DNA from 3 places in the Oceanisphaera submarina genome. Region 2 is predicted to be linked to each of the others. Evidence: predicted binding sites of a transcription regulator. Region 2 holds the regulator's gene; each other region holds the start of a gene.
The links. The regulator sigma-54, encoded in region 2, starts transcription at its own class of promoters, with help from an activator protein. The targets are predictions, from matches to a motif close to TGGCACNGTTTTNGCTT.

Region 1 (5,061 bases), on a different contig from region 2:
CGGTTACGCCGTCGAGACAGTTATTGACCATGAAACGGGCCCTAGACTCGGCCTCGGGCAGATTTTCGCTCACGTTGAGGCGGGCGCTGGCCATGGCCATATAGGATTCATCCACGAAGGTAACCCGCGCTTCGGGATTGCGCGCCAGGGCCATCAGTCCCAGTACGCCGTTGCCGCAGCCCAGGTCGATGATCTCGCCGTCATGGTTGGCGGGCAGATGCTCCAGCATGAAGCGGGCGCCGATATCGAGGCTGGCGCGAGAAAATACGTTGGCATGGTTGTGAATGATGAAATCGGTGCCTTCCAGCGGCCATGCCAGGGGAGCGGGCAGCGGTGCCGGGCGCTTGTTCGAATCCGGCCGGCAGAAGATCAGCCGGGCCTTTTTCCTGGCCAGGCTGGTATGGGTGGGGCCGAGATAGTGCTCGAACAGCTTCAGGGTCGAACTGTGAATATCCCTGGCCTTGGCGCCCGCGATAAGCAGGGTGTTGGGTCCCATCACCCGGCTCAGGGCAGCCAGTTGATATTCCAGCATGGCGTTGGTCTTGGGCAGCTTCATCAGCACCAGCCCCGGCGCCTGCTCATCGACAAGTGGCCCGTCTGACAGGCTGTTCAGCGGCTGCCAGCCCGGCTCGAGGTTGTTGTCCCGGGCATTGGCGGCCAGTGCCAGCTCGGCAATGCGCGAGTCGGTAAAACTGCAGGGACTATGTTGATGCAGCGCCAGGGTGAGGGCGCCGAAGCCGTCGTTGAGGATCAGCAGGGGAGCGCTCTGGTCCCATTCCCGAGTCATCAGCTCGGCTATGATATATTCATCGGCCGCATCCCAGGCTTGCAGGCTGTGCTGGGCAGAGCGAGGGTAGCGCTGCAACTGCAGCTCGCCCCCCTCGGGCAGGGGAAGGTGAAGATTCATGATGCGATGGCTCGACAGAAAAAAGAGCATTTTAGCAGTTAATGGGAGAAAGCAGTATGGAGCTGTGGGCCGACTCGCCCGAATGGATATCCCTGCCTCAGGGGCGGCTGCTGTGGTGGCCGGATGCCTTCATCTCCGAGGCGGATGCCTGGCTCGGGCAACTCATGACCGAGATCCCCTGGCAGCAGCATCGGTTGCAGTTGTTCGGGCGCGAACACGACGAGCCCCGGCTGTCTTGCTGGATGGGGGAGGCGGCGTACCGTTATTCCGGCAAGACCCGGGAACCCACTCCCTGGCACCCGCTGGTAAACGAGATTCGAAAGCAGGTGCAAGCCATCTGCGAACAGCCCTTCAACGGTGTGCTACTCAATTTGTATCGCCATGGCCGGGATAGCATGGGCTGGCACGCGGACAACGAGCCCGGGCTGGGGCCAAAGCCGGTGATTGCCTCGGTCAGTCTAGGCGCGACGCGGCGCTTTGTGTTGCGCCACCACAACGGCGAGCGTCGTCAGCTGCAGCTGAACCACGGCAGTTTGCTGGTGATGGCGGGTGAAATGCAGCATCATTGGCAGCATGCCTTGCCCAGAGCCGGAGCGGCAGACAGGGCACGCATCAATCTGACGTTTCGTTATTTGATATAAAGAGGGGGGAGGGGAGAACGCCCCATCTCCACAGTCTTGCATTATTGTCGTTTACTCAGGAGTTCCTTATGTCGATACAACGCCTTATCGAAAGCAAGGTGCAGGCGGCGCTGGCGCCGACGCATCTGGAAGTGATCAACGAAAGCTACATGCACCGGGTAGCGCCGGGATCGGAGACCCACTTCAAGCTGGTGGTGGTCAGCGAGCAGTTCGAGGGACAGCGTCTGCTGGCCCGGCATAGGGCGTTGAATACGCTGCTGGCCGACGAACTGGCCGGTGGTGTTCACGCCCTGGCGTTGCACACCCTGACCCCCGCCGAATGGCAGGCGCGCGAAGGCGTGCTCGACAGCCCGGCCTGTCGTGGTCAGAGCGGCGTGTCGGGCTGACAACGAATGTTATTCGACATTGAGAGTTTTGTTGCACCTCTGGCCGTGAGTCTGCCCGGTCGCCATAAGACCAAAGCATAATAAGTGGCCAAATATCATGGCCTTATTTTTGCTAGGTGAAACTTCGTACAACCGGGATTAACCGAAAGAGGCGGTAAATTATGGTAATTGCCATGGCAGCCGCCGCGTTAAAAGTGCTAGAATTATGCGCCTTTTATATCGGGCTGGATGTTACCGGACTGTAGTCATGCTGTTTCAACACGATAGAGGCAGACCGGTAGCGACTCATCAGCATGTTGTCATGTCTGGCATGGCAAGTACCTGTCTTCCCCTAACAAGTAGTGCAAGTGAGTATGATTACAATTAAAAAAGGACTGGACCTCCCGATTTCCGGGGCCCCAGAGCAAGTAATCTACGATGGTCCTGCCATCAAGCGCGTTGCTACGCTGGGCGAGGAGTTTGTGGGCATGCGCCCTACCATGTATGTCAAGGTAGAGGATCGTGTCAAAAAAGGTCAGGTGATCTTCGAAGACAAGAAGAACCCGGGCGTTAAGTTCACAGCTCCTGCCGGCGGTACCGTGGTTGAAATCAACCGTGGCGCCAAACGCATACTGCAATCGGTCGTGATTGCAGTCGATGACAGCGAAGATCAGATTACTTTCTCAAAATACGCTTCTGCTGAACTTTCCAAACTGGAACCCGAAACCGTTCGCGAACAGCTGGTTGAATCCGGCCTGTGGACGGCGCTGCGCACCCGCCCTTTCAGCAAGGTGCCGGCCATCGGTTCCACCCCTAGCTCCATCTTCGTCACCGCCATGGACTCCAATCCGTTGAGCGCGAACGCCGAGTTGATCATCAAGGAAAGTGCCCAGGCCTTTACCGATGGTCTGCAGGTGCTGAGTCGGTTGACCGAAGGTCAGGTGCACGTCTGTAAGGGCGAAGGCAGTCTGCCTCAGGCTCAGGCTGGCAACATCACGGAACAAGTGTTCGGTGGCGTGCATCCAGCCGGTCTGCCGGGCACTCACATTCATTTTATCGACCCCATCGTGCCCGGTAAGGTGGTCTGGTATATCAACTATCAGGATGTGATTGCCTTCGGCAAGCTGTTCACTACCGGTGAGCTGTTTACCGATCGCGTTGTCGCCCTGGGTGGCCCCGTGGTACAGAAGCCCCGTCTGCTGCGTACCCGCATCGGTGCCTCCGTGAGTGAACTGACCGCGGGTGAGCTGCAGGATGGTGAGAACCGTGTTATTTCCGGTTCTGTGCTGTACGGCACCACTGCCTATGGTCCTCATGCCTATCTGGGACGTTATCACCTGCAGATATCGGTACTGGCCGAAGGTCGCGAAAAAGAATTTATGGGCTGGCTTGCGCCGGGTGCCAATAAATTCTCTGTGACCCGCGCCTACCTGAGTCATTTGACCAAGGGTAAGCTGTTCGACCTGACCACCACCACCAACGGCTCAGCCCGTGCCATGGTACCCATCGGTAACTATGAGCGCATTATGCCGCTGGATATTCTGCCGACCCTGCTGCTGCGTGATCTGTTGTCCAACGATACCGAAAGCGCCCAGACCATGGGCTGCATGGAGCTGGATGAAGAAGATCTGGCACTGTGTACCTATGTGTGTCCGGGCAAATACGATTATGGCCAGGCCCTGCGCAAGTGTCTGACCACGATTGAGCTAGAGGGCTAAGTAAATGAGCTTGAAACACACTCTGGAAAAGCTCGAACACCATTTCGAGCCGGGTGGTAAATACGAAAAGTTTTACGCCCTTTATGAAGCGGTTGCCACCGTGCTCTATACCCCGGGCATGGTTACCCGCAACGCCTCTCATGTGCGCGACAGTATCGATCTGAAGCGCATCATGATCATGGTGTGGATGGCGACCTTTCCGGCCATGTTCTTCGGTATGTACAACTCCGGCGGGCAGACCATCAATGCCCTGATGAACATGTACAGCCCGGCAGATCTGGCCTCGGTCATTGACGGTAACTGGCGTTATGGTCTGGCACAGAGCCTGGGGGCTACCCTGGGTGAGGGGGCCGGCTGGGGCAGCAAGATGCTGCTGGGTGCGACTTACTTTCTGCCTATCTACCTGACGGTGTTCATCGTCGGTGGTTTCTGGGAAGTACTGTTTGCCACCGTACGCAAGCATGAAGTGAACGAAGGCTTCTTCGTGACCTCTGTGCTGTTCGCGCTGATCGTGCCCTCGACTCTGCCCCTGTGGCAGGCGGCGCTGGGTATTACCTTCGGCGTGGTGATGGCCAAGGAAATCTTCGGCGGTACCGGTAAAAACTTCCTCAACCCGGCTCTGGCCGGCCGTGCCTTCCTGTTCTTCGCCTATCCGGCCGAGATTTCAGGTGACACCGTCTGGACCGCCGTTGACGGCTTCTCCGGCGCTACCGCCCTGGGCCAGTGGGCTTCTGGTGGTCAGGCGGCGCTGATGGATGCCAACACCGGTTCCATGATCAGCTGGATGGATGCCTTTATCGGTAACATTCAAGGGTCGATTGGTGAAGTGTCTACCCTGGCGATTCTGCTGGGCGGCCTCTTCATCATCTATATGGGGATTGCCTCCTGGCGTATCGTGGCGGGCGTGATGATCGGCATGATTGCCACCGCAACCCTGTTCAACTTCCTCGGCTCCGATACCAACGCCATGTTCAGCATGCCCTGGTACTGGCACCTGGTGTTGGGCGGCTTTGCCTTCGGCATGATGTTCATGGCAACCGACCCGGTATCCGCTTCCTTTACCAACAAGGGTAAATGGTGGTATGGCGCCCTGATCGGCATCATGGTGGTTTTGATCCGTGTGGTTAACCCGGCCTTCCCCGAAGGCATGATGCTGGCCATTCTGTTCGCCAACCTGTTCGCTCCCTTGTTTGACCACTTCGTGGTGCAGGCTAACATCAAACGGAGACTGGCTCGTGGCTAAGAAAGAAACTGTCGGCAGAACCTTTGCCGTAATCGGCGTCTTGTGTCTGGTGTGTTCTGTGGTGGTATCCGGTGCAGCAGTCTTGCTGAAACCGACCCAGCAGCGTAACCAGGCCCTGGACGTACAGACCAACATCGTCGATGTGGCGGGTCTGGGTCGTGCCAATGTGGCCGAAAACTACGAACGC
Region 2 (5,061 bases):
TCCTTCTTGCCGAGAATGCGCGCGCGGATAATTTCGCTCAGATCGTGAATACTGAGATCGGAGGTATCGATACGCAGATCGGCGGCGGAAGACAGGGGCGACAGCAGGTGGGTTTCCTGACGGATGGCTTCGTCCAGGGTCAGGCTGAGACGAGACAGGGGATGCAGCCGGCGGGTGTCGCCGAAGCGGCGAATAAGGGCGGCGTTGTCTGCATCGATGAAGATGCTGGACAGGCTGACTCCTTCCATGGCGCTAACTTCGGCCAGGCAGGCCTCCAGTTTGTCGGCACCGTCGGGCAGGTTGCGTACATCGATACTGACCGCCACCTCGCCGGGCTTGCGTCGACGCATCTGTACCAGCTCGGGCAGCAGCTCGACGGGGAGATTATCGACACAGTAATAGCCCAGATCCTCAAGCACACGCAGGGCTACGGTTTTCCCCGAGCCCGAACGGCCACTGACGATCACCAACTGCATATTGCTCTCCTCAGGAAGAAACCATGATGTTATAGAGCTCGTCATCGCTGCCGGCCTGGCGCAACTGCTTGCAGACCTGCTTGTTACTGAGCTTTTCGGCAATCAATGACAGCGTCTTGAGATGCTGTTTACACTCCTGCTCCGGTACCAGCAGGGCGAACACCAGGCCAACCGGCTGATTGTCGATGGCATCGAACTCTACCGGTTCGGCAAAGGTGAGTAAAACCGCCGTCGCCCGGTTGTCATCGCTGATACGACCATGAGGAATGGCGATACCGTTACCGATACCGGTGCTACCCATTTTTTCCCGGGCCAGCAGGCAGTCAAACAGCTGCTGACTGCTGATGTTGAGGTGCAGGGCGGCCAGCTCGCTGATGATTTCCAGCGCACGTTTTTTGCTCGTGCAGGGGACTGCACTGCGGGTGCAGCCCCTGCTCAGTATGTCGGCGACTTCCATGGTTATTTTTGCTTGAGCTTCTCTTTGTGTTTGATTATTTGGCGATCGAGCTTGTCGATCAAGCCATCGAGGGCGGCGTACATATCGTCATGTTGAGAGTTGGCAAAGATTTCGCCGCCGCTGAGGTGGATTTTAGCTTCGGCAACCTGCTGCAATTTTTCGAGTGTGAGGACGACGTGTACATTGGTAATGTTGTCGAAATGACGCTCCAGTCGGGAAAACTTGCTGTTCACATAGTCACGCAGGGAGTCCGTGATGTCTACATGGTGTCCAGTCAGATTTATTTGCATATCGTCTTCCTTCTAGGTCTGCCTTTACATCAGGCGTTTACGCTGATTGGAAGGGGGGATGGCCAGCGATTCCCTGTACTTGGCGATGGTCCGCCTGGCCACCTGTATCCCCTGTTCGGCCAGCAGCTGGGCAATTTTGCTGTCGCTCAGTGGCTTGGCCGGGTTTTCCGCACCGACCAGTTTCCTGATCAGGGCACGAATTGCCGTCGACGAACATTCTCCACCATCATCGGTACCCACATGGCTGGAGAAAAAATACTTCAGTTCAAACACCCCTCTGGGGGTATGCATGAATTTCTGGGTGGTGACCCGGGAGATGGTGGATTCGTGCATTTCCACCGCCTCGGCCACATCATTCAGCACCATCGGCTTCATGGCCTCGGGCCCATACTCAAAGAATGCCTGTTGTTGTTCCACAATACAATTGGCAACCTTGAGCAGGGTCTCATTTCGACTCTCGAGACTCTTGATAAACCACTTGGCGTCCTGCAAGTGGTTGCGGATAAACTGGCCGTCTTCGCTGTTTCTGGGTTGGCGGGCCATGGCGGCATAGGTCTGGTTCAGCCTGACCTTGGGCATGGCTTCCGGGTTGAGTTCGGCGACCCAGCCACCCTGTCGCTTGGTGACCACCACGTCCGGAATCACATATTCGGAGCTGCTCTGAAGCACGCTGTTACCCGGTCTGGGCTCCAGCTGCTGGATCAGGGACAGTACTTCCCTGAGCTCTTCTTCTTTCAGTCTGGTCTTGCGTTGCAGGCTGCGGTAGTCCCGGGTGCCGAGCAGATCCATGTGCCGGTCAATGACGAGACGGGCCTCGTTCAGCCAGGGAGTGTCGGCGGGAAAAGGGTCCAGCTGAATGCGCAGGCATTCCTGCACGCTGCGGGCGGCGACGCCGATAGGGTCGAAATGCTGGATGCGCTTCAGCACCGCCTCCACTTCATCTGCTTCTATCTCCTGTTCGCCGCCGGAGACGGCGGTGAGGATATCCTCCAGACCCTGAGTCAGGTAGCCGGCATCATCGATGGCGTCGATAATGGCCAGTGCTATGGCCTGATCGGTCTCGCTGAAAGGGGTCAGTTGCATCTGCCACAGCAGGTAATCCTGCAGCGTTTCCGTGGTTTCTCCCTGGTAGACGGTATCCTCCATGCCTTCGGGAAGGCCGCCGTTCCCGGCGCTGCCGGTTGAGGTGGTATAGATATCGTCCCAGTGGGTGTCCATCGGCAGTTCGTCGGACAGCTGATTCTGCTCCATGGCGGTATCGGCGGCCATCTGCTCGTCGTTGCCGCCGTCGGCCACCTCGATGCTGTCCGGCTCTTCCTGTTCCAGCAGGGGGTTGCTTTCCAGGGCCAGCTGAATTTCCTGTTGCAGTTCCAGGCTCGACAGTTGCAGCAGACGAATGGCCTGTTGCAACTGGGGGGTCATGGTCAGCTGCTGTCCCATACGTAACTGAAGAGTTGGCTTCATCGTTGGTAAAGTCCTTCTATATCAACCGCATGGGGCTCCAGCGGGTCAGCTTAGAGGCTGAATTGTTCACCCAGATAGACTTTCTTGACCTGCTCGTTCGCGAGGATTTCGGCCGGGGTGCCGGCGGCGATACGATGACCATGACTGACAATGTAGGCCCGCTCGCAGACGTCCAGCGTCTCGCGCACGTTGTGATCGGTGATCAGCACCCCCAGGCCTCTATCGCGCAGGTGCAGAATGATTTTCTTGATGTCGATTACCGAGATGGGATCGACTCCGGCGAAGGGTTCATCCAGCAGTATGAAGCGCGGATCGGCCGCCAGTGCGCGGGCAATTTCCACCCGTCGGCGTTCACCACCTGACAGACTCATACCGGCACTGTCGCGGATATGGGTGATATTGAACTCTTCCAGCAGCTGCTCCATTTTCTCGTCGCGGCCGGCGGCGTCCAGATCCTTGCGGGTTTCGAGTACCGCCATTAAGTTGTCGGCTACGCTCAGACGCCGAAAAATGGAGGCTTCCTGGGGCAGATAACCGATACCGGCGCGGGCTCGCACATGCATCGGCTGATAGCTGATGTCCTGCTCGTCGATGGTGATGCTGCCGGCGTCGCGCTGTACCAGGCCCACTATCATGTAGAAAGAGGTGGTCTTGCCGGCCCCGTTGGGGCCGAGCAGGCCGACGATCTGGCCGGTATTGACGGTCAGGCTGACATCGGCCACTACCTGACGGCCCTTGTAACTCTTCTGCAGCCCGCGGGCTTTCAGTGTTGCCATGATCAGTTCTGTATCTCTTTTTTATTCATGTCCTGCAGCTGTTCAGGCAGAAAAATGGTGGTAACGCGGTCTGCTCCACCCTGGCTTTCGGCTTCCATCTGTTCCTTGTCGATATGGTAGCGAATACGATAGCCGGTCACGATATTGTCGTTCTGCTTCAGCTTCGCCTCCTTCAATAGGGTGAGGGTGCGTGCCTTCATATCGTAGTGGATCTCCCGGGCCTCGGCCTTGACCGGCTGGCCGTTGTCCAGCACCTGGTAGTAGGTGGCTGGCGCGCCGTGGGCGGTCATCGATTGCAGACCCTGTTCGGTGCGGATCACCACCAGTCTGTCGGCTCGCACATCCATGGTGCCCTGTTTGACCACGACCCGCTCGCTGAAGGTCACCTTGTTGTCGGCCAGCTCCACCAGCTGGCGACCGGCATCTATGGTTACCGGCTGGCTGAAATCAGCCTCTTTGGCCTCGGCCAGGCTCAGGCTCAGGGCCAGCAGGCCGCCGATGCTAAGGAGTAAAGTAGGTTGCCCGGGTTTCATGCAGTAATTCCACTGTTTGTTGATCAAGCTTGCCCAACAGCCCCTGGCCCTGGGCCCGGAAAGTTGGGCTGTTCAGCTGTACATCCCGGTTGGAACGCAGCTGGTTTTTAATAAAATCCAGTTCCAGGTATTCGGTGGTCAGGGTTTTCACCAGGGCATCGGGTTGCAGCCCCCGGCCGACCACGGTGCCGTTCAATACCGCGTTATCGTTGGTATTGATCATGCCCTCATCACCGCTCAACTGCCATTGGGGCTGGCCATCGGGCGAATAAAGCAAGATAACAGGTTTTTCCATCAGGGTCATGGCCAGCGGCTCGTAGTACTCCGCATATTCAGCATCCAGTCCGCGGTAGGGCAGACCCAGCTGGTTGTACTGCACGCTGCTCAGGTTTTTGGCGATAAAGTCTGGCTGATAATCCTGCTGGTTGACGGGGGCGTCGGTGACCGGCCTGAACCACTGCCAGCAGACAAGGGCGACCAGGAAGAGGCCGCCAAACCACCAGGTTTGGCGGCTCACAGGCTCATGCCCCTGGCCTGTTCCAGCTCGCCCCGGGCGTCGAGCAGCAGATCGCAGAGCTCGCGCACTGCGCCTCGGCCGCCCTCGATGCGGGTAATATAATCGGCCTGCCGTAGTACCAGCGGATGAGCATCGGCCACAGCTACACCCAGACCGCAGTCCAGCATCACCGGCAAATCGACCACATCGTCGCCGATATAGGCGACCTGCTCCGGCCTCAGCTTGAGGGTCTCCAGCAGGGCCCGATAGCTGTGAATCTTGTCGCTCTGGCCCTGATAGACGTGGGTGACCCCGAGCGAGGCCATGCGTTCGCTGACGATGCGGGAGTTGCGGCCTGTGATCACCGCCACCTGGATGCCGGCGTTGAGCAGCGCCTTGATACCGAAACCGTCTTTGGTGCAAAAGCTCTTGTATTCTTCACCCTGGTTGCCGAGATAGATCAGGCCGTCGGACAGCACGCCGTCCACATCGCAGATCAGCAGTGTTATGTCGGCCATCCGTCGCCAGATGTCGCTGGTTACCGGACCGTAAAGGCTTGCTTGTTCCAT
Region 3 (5,061 bases), on a different contig from region 2:
CACGAGGCGGTGTATTCGCTACTGATGCTGCAGCACGGCTTTATTGCCCCGAGCATCAACATCACCGAACTGGACGAGAAGGCCAAAAATCTGCCTATCGTTACCGAATACAAAGAAGCCGAGCTGGACACCGTCATGTCCAACAGCTTCGGTTTCGGCGGCACCAACGCCAGCCTGGTATTCAGCAAGTACAAAGGCTGATAGACAGGTAATACCACAGTAAAAAGGGCGCTTCGGCGCCCTTTTTGTGTTTCCAGCTCTCGCTCCGAAAATGTATCCCGGGCGCAGCAAGGAATACCAGGGAGTCCCGTATCGTCTCCCTCGCGAAGGTGGGGTTCATGGCCTGATGCGCAAGCCGTCATGCATTTCGTAGAGCTGCCGACTCGTCAGCGCCGATCCCAGCGAATAAAGGCCCAGGCGCCGAGTACGCCGAACATCACCCCCAGCAGACTGCTGGCCAGAATATCCACCGGCCAGTGCAGGCCCAGCAACAGCCGCGAATAACATACCGCCACCGCCCAGGTGGTCAAGGCGCCGATAAGCCAGGGGGAACGACGTCGATAAAGCAGCAACAGGCAATAGAAGGCGGCGATGGTCATGGCGGCAATGGAGTGGCCGGAGGGGAAGGAGTAACTGACTTCATCCTGCCAGTGCAACTTGAGCCAACCCGGTACCTGACGCTCCGGCATTTCTTTCAAACCATCGGCCAGCCATTGTTCCCGTATCGCGGGTAGTTGGGCATAAAAACGGTCGCTGTCGGCGAGTCGTCCTTTTTCAGCCAACCACAGTACATAAGGGCGGGGCTCTTTGAAGTACTGCTTGGCCAGCGTTTTGGTGACAAAGGCGCTGCCCAGCGCGGCCATCAGGCAGAAAAAAAACATCAGTAATATGCCGGGTCTGTGCCGCCAGCGGTGCAAGACCAGCAGGCTCAGGCCGACAAGGGTGATGACGATGCCGACCTTGCCGACCGACAGGGTCAGCCCATAGGCCAGCAGGGCTGGGGCATCATCCAGATCCAGCAGTGGGAACCAGTGCCAGTGCCATTGGTAGCCCATGCTGGCGATGGCGACCGGCAATACCAGTATCGCCAGTACCGTGAACAGTAACCGTGCTGTCATGAAAAGAAGTCGTCAGAAAGGAAAGCGATGATTCTAGCAAAACGGCGGGCCGATGGAAGCTGAAGCCCACCGCAACTCGGGGTACAATGAGTCGCTATTCGGGGAGCTCGTCATTCAAGGGGCCCGTCATTCAAGGAAATAGTCGATGAAATTGCTGGCCGATGAAAATATGCCCTTCGTGCAGGAACTGTTTGGTGACGGGGCCGAGATAGTGACTTGCCCCGGGCGGGAGATCAGGCCCGAGCAGTTGCGTGATGTGGATGTATTGCTGGTGCGTTCCATTACCCGGGTGGATGCCGCCCTGTTGGCCGAGGCCGAACGGCTGAGCTTTGTGGGCACCGCCACCATTGGTTGCGATCATATCGATACCGAGCTGTTGGCCCGGCGGGGCATCGCCTTTGCCAGTGCGCCGGGTTGCAACAAGGTCGCGGTGGGTGATTATGTGCTGGCGGCCTTGCTGCGGGTGGCTGGGCACAAGGGCTGGTCGCTGAAGGATAAAACCCTGGGTGTGGTGGGGGTTGGCAATACCGGTGTCGAAGTGGCCGCACGAGCCCGGGCACTGGGCATGACAGTCCTCTTGTGTGATCCGCCGAGGGCATTGAAGGACACGACAGCGTTTGTCGGTTTTGAACAGGCACTGGGCGCCGATATCGTCAGTTTTCATGTCCCCCTGACTCACGGCGGTGATCATCCAACTTGGCACCTGCTGGATCAGGACGCGATCGCCGGGCTGAGTGATGACCAGGTACTGATCAACGCCTGCCGGGGCGATGTATGGGACAACCGGGCCTTGCTGGCCCGGCAACAATTAGCTCACCAACAGGGTTCCTCTCAGCTGACCCTGGTGATGGATGTGTGGGAGCATGAGCCCGAGGTGCTGGCCTCACTGGTGCCTCATGTCTTGCTGGCCACTCCTCATATCGCCGGCTATAGCCTCGAAGGCAAGGCGAGGGGTACCTTTGCTCTCTACCGGGCCTTGTGCGAGCAGCAGCAGGTGAGTATGCGACATACCCCCGAGCAGTTGTTGCCACCGCCGCCGATAGGCGCCGTGTATCTGAACCAGGCGCCGGATCAGGCATTGGTGGCAAGTCTGGTGCGGTTAGTGTACGACATAGAGCAGGACGACACCGCTTTTCGCCAGGCCCTGGGCCAGCCGGGCTTTTTTGACCGATTGCGCAAGCAGTATCCCCAGCGTCGCGAGCTGGGCTCCGTACTACTGTCGGGAATGACCGACGCTGGCGAAGCATTGGGCTTTAAAGTTTGAAGGCCGGGTGCCGATAGCCGGTTAATAGAGAAAGCGGACAGATAAGTTCCTATTGGCACTGTTTTTTTCTACACTGGTGACATAGCCCGCCTCGACCGCCGGACGAACCGGTTCCGCGTCAGGAAAAGGATACAAGAGACATAATGAAACGATTCAGACCCCATATCGGTTTTGGTCTGGCCGGGTGGCTGGCCTGCATAGCCCCGGCAATGGCCCAGAGTGAATTCTATATCGAACTCAGAGGGCCGGAATCGGCGTCACCTGCACCTGCCGCCGCGCCGGTTCAGCCGTCAGCCTCTCAGCCGTCAGCCTCTCAGCCGGTGGCGAGCCCCGGCCGTTACGGCCCGGTGCAGAGCACCGATACCCTCTGGGCCATTGCCGCCCGCCATACCCGGGCGCCGGTGACGGTGCAGCAGACCATGGTGGCGCTCTACCACCTCAATCCCCAGGCGTTTGTGCGCGGTAATATCAATTACCTGCAGCGTGGTGCGCGCTTGCGGCTGCCGACAGAGTCGCAGGCTCGCCAGCGCTCGCCGCGTGACGCCGAGGTGGAGTTTCGCCGTTTAAGCCGACAGGGTAACCGCAGCGTAACGCGGGCCGCCACCGCCCCGAAACCTGCTCCGACAGCGAAACCTGCGCAGGCTGTCGCCCGGCCGAGGCCGGTGTCACCCGCCGTGGTCACGCCGGCGCCAGATGAGTTGCCCGTGCAGGAGACGCCTCCAGTGGCGGCGGTGCCGCCGGTGCAGCAGGCGACCGTGCCAGCCAGTACGATTACCCGGTCGGCCGATAGCGACGCCAGTGGACTAAGTGAGCCCAAGGCGGCCCCGGTTGTGCCTGCGGTCATCGCTCCCCCTCCGGCGCCAGAACAGGCCGAAGAGATGGCGTTGTCCCGGCTGCAGCTGCAACTGATGGACGAGCTACGTGAACAGGTTGCCATGTCCAACGAGCAGCTGGCTAACCTGGCGGATAACAATCAGCTACTGCGTCAAGGTCTGACCCGGTTAACGGCCGAGGTGGAAGAATTGAAACAGGGCCGGGCCGCAGAGGCAGCGCCCGAGTCTGCGCCCAGCCAGGCCGGCATGGGTAACGAACTATTGTCCAATCCGCTGAATCTGGCGCTGATACTGACTTTGCCGGCCTTGTTGTTGCTGGCGATGTTTACCCTGTGGTGGCGTAAGCGAGTACGGCGGGATCTGGCCGAGCAGGAGCAGGAGTTGTCCGAGAGCACCTCGGCGATGATGGACGACGAGCGCAACGAGTTTGATGACTTGTTCTCTGCCGAACCGGAACCCGAGCCGACGGTTGCCACCGAACCGGAATCCGGGCCTATGGCTGTTGATTTGCCGGCGCAGGAAATCGACGAAGATGCCTTCGCCCGGTTCCTCGAAGAGCAACAGCGGATGGAAGAGGACGAAGCCGAACCGATGGCGTCGACGTCCGAGGCGGCCGTGACGTCCGAGGCGCTGTCAGAGACGTTGTTCGATGACGAAGTCGCGTTGGCAGACAGTCGCAGTCAGCTCACCGGCAAGGGCGCCGAGGAGCTGCTGTTCGAAGATGAAATGGCGGCAGACGATACTCCACCGGAGACGCAGGTACCAAGCGACGATATTGATGAGCTGCTGCTCAATACCGAAGCGCCGGCGCCGGCCGAGGAACAGAGTGCACCCCTGGAACCCGAGCCGACATTACAGCAGCAGGCTGTCGATACCGATTATGTCTCGGTGGACCAGCTGATGGCCGAAGCGGATCTGAGTGACGGACCTGAGCGTGAATTTGAGCGCAAACTGGATCTGGAGCTGGATGACTATGCCGGTGTGCTCGGGCAGGGGCAGAGTGTGGATATCGATCTCGATGAGGGAGGCATGGGCGCCAAGCTGGATCTGGCTCGGGCCTATATCGAAATCGACGATATCGACAGCGCACGCGAACTGCTGAACGAGGCGCTGGAACGGGGCAATGAAGAACAACAGAGCGACGCACAAAAGCTGTTGCAACGGTTGGCCAGGCGCTGATTTCCTTTCACCGGCCTCGTTCCGAGGCCGGTTCTTCAATTTGACTCGGTAACGGGTATAATTGCCGTCCTTTTTACCCTTGGAACTGATTATGCGCATTGCCCTTGGCATCGAGTATGACGGCAGCCGTTATTATGGCTGGCAACGGCAACGAGAAGTCCCCAGCGTTCAGGCTGAGGTGGAAAAAGCCTTGTCCAGAATTGCCGATCATCCGATTAGCATACAGTGTGCCGGCCGCACCGACGCCGGTGTGCACGGTACCGGCCAGGTAGTGCACTTTGATACCCATGCCGACAGGCAGGCCGGAGCCTGGACCCTGGGCATGAACGCGAATTTGCCGTCCGATATTGCGGTGCGGTGGGTCAAGACGATGGGTGACGACTTTCACGCGCGCTTCAGCGCCACCGCCCGTCGCTATCGCTACATTATTTTCAACCACAATATGCGGCCCGCCATTCATGGTAGCGGCGTCAGCCATTATGTGGGTGATATTGATGTGCAGAAAATGCATGAGGCGGGCCAGTATCTGCTGGGCGAGCACGACTTTACCTCTTTTCGTGCCATGCAGTGCCAGTCGCATAGCCCCAATCGCAACATCATGCACCTGACCGTACAGCGCTATGGTCATTATGTGGTGCTCGACATCAAGGCCAACGCCTTTGTGCAT

Region 1: a site for sigma-54 is predicted at 2,033-2,049, ahead of ACLEIV_RS13265 (Na(+)-translocating NADH-quinone reductase subunit A). Genes of this name have one in related genera too.
Region 3: a site for sigma-54 is predicted at 2,436-2,452, ahead of ACLEIV_RS01965 (FimV/HubP family polar landmark protein). Genes of this name have one in related genera too.

The regions. Positions count from the first base shown of each region.
Region 1 is NZ_JBKGFN010000013.1:91,851-96,911, forward strand. Features, by position in the region: gene ACLEIV_RS13250 (methyltransferase) at 1-907, opposite strand, end outside; gene ACLEIV_RS13255 (alpha-ketoglutarate-dependent dioxygenase AlkB family protein) at 949-1,548, shown strand; gene ACLEIV_RS13260 (BolA family protein) at 1,617-1,934, shown strand; gene ACLEIV_RS13265 (Na(+)-translocating NADH-quinone reductase subunit A) at 2,288-3,631, shown strand; gene ACLEIV_RS13270 (NADH:ubiquinone reductase (Na(+)-transporting) subunit B) at 3,636-4,874, shown strand; gene ACLEIV_RS13275 (Na(+)-translocating NADH-quinone reductase subunit C) at 4,867-5,061, shown strand, end outside.
Region 2 is NZ_JBKGFN010000011.1:46,077-51,137, forward strand. Features, by position in the region: gene rapZ (RNase adapter RapZ) at 1-476, opposite strand, end outside; gene ptsN (PTS IIA-like nitrogen regulatory protein PtsN) at 487-933, opposite strand; gene hpf (ribosome hibernation promoting factor) at 936-1,223, opposite strand; gene ACLEIV_RS11600 (RNA polymerase factor sigma-54) at 1,248-2,687, opposite strand; gene lptB (LPS export ABC transporter ATP-binding protein) at 2,738-3,463, opposite strand; gene lptA (lipopolysaccharide transport periplasmic protein LptA) at 3,466-3,996, opposite strand; gene lptC (LPS export ABC transporter periplasmic protein LptC) at 3,965-4,513, opposite strand; gene kdsC (3-deoxy-manno-octulosonate-8-phosphatase KdsC) at 4,510-5,061, opposite strand; gene ACLEIV_RS11625 (KpsF/GutQ family sugar-phosphate isomerase) at 5,061-5,061, opposite strand, start outside.
Region 3 is NZ_JBKGFN010000001.1:369,784-374,844, reverse strand. Features, by position in the region: gene fabB (beta-ketoacyl-ACP synthase I) at 1-201, shown strand, start outside; gene ACLEIV_RS01975 (phosphatase PAP2 family protein) at 387-1,118, opposite strand; gene ACLEIV_RS01970 (4-phosphoerythronate dehydrogenase) at 1,264-2,382, shown strand; gene ACLEIV_RS01965 (FimV/HubP family polar landmark protein) at 2,526-4,394, shown strand; gene truA (tRNA pseudouridine(38-40) synthase TruA) at 4,486-5,061, shown strand, end outside.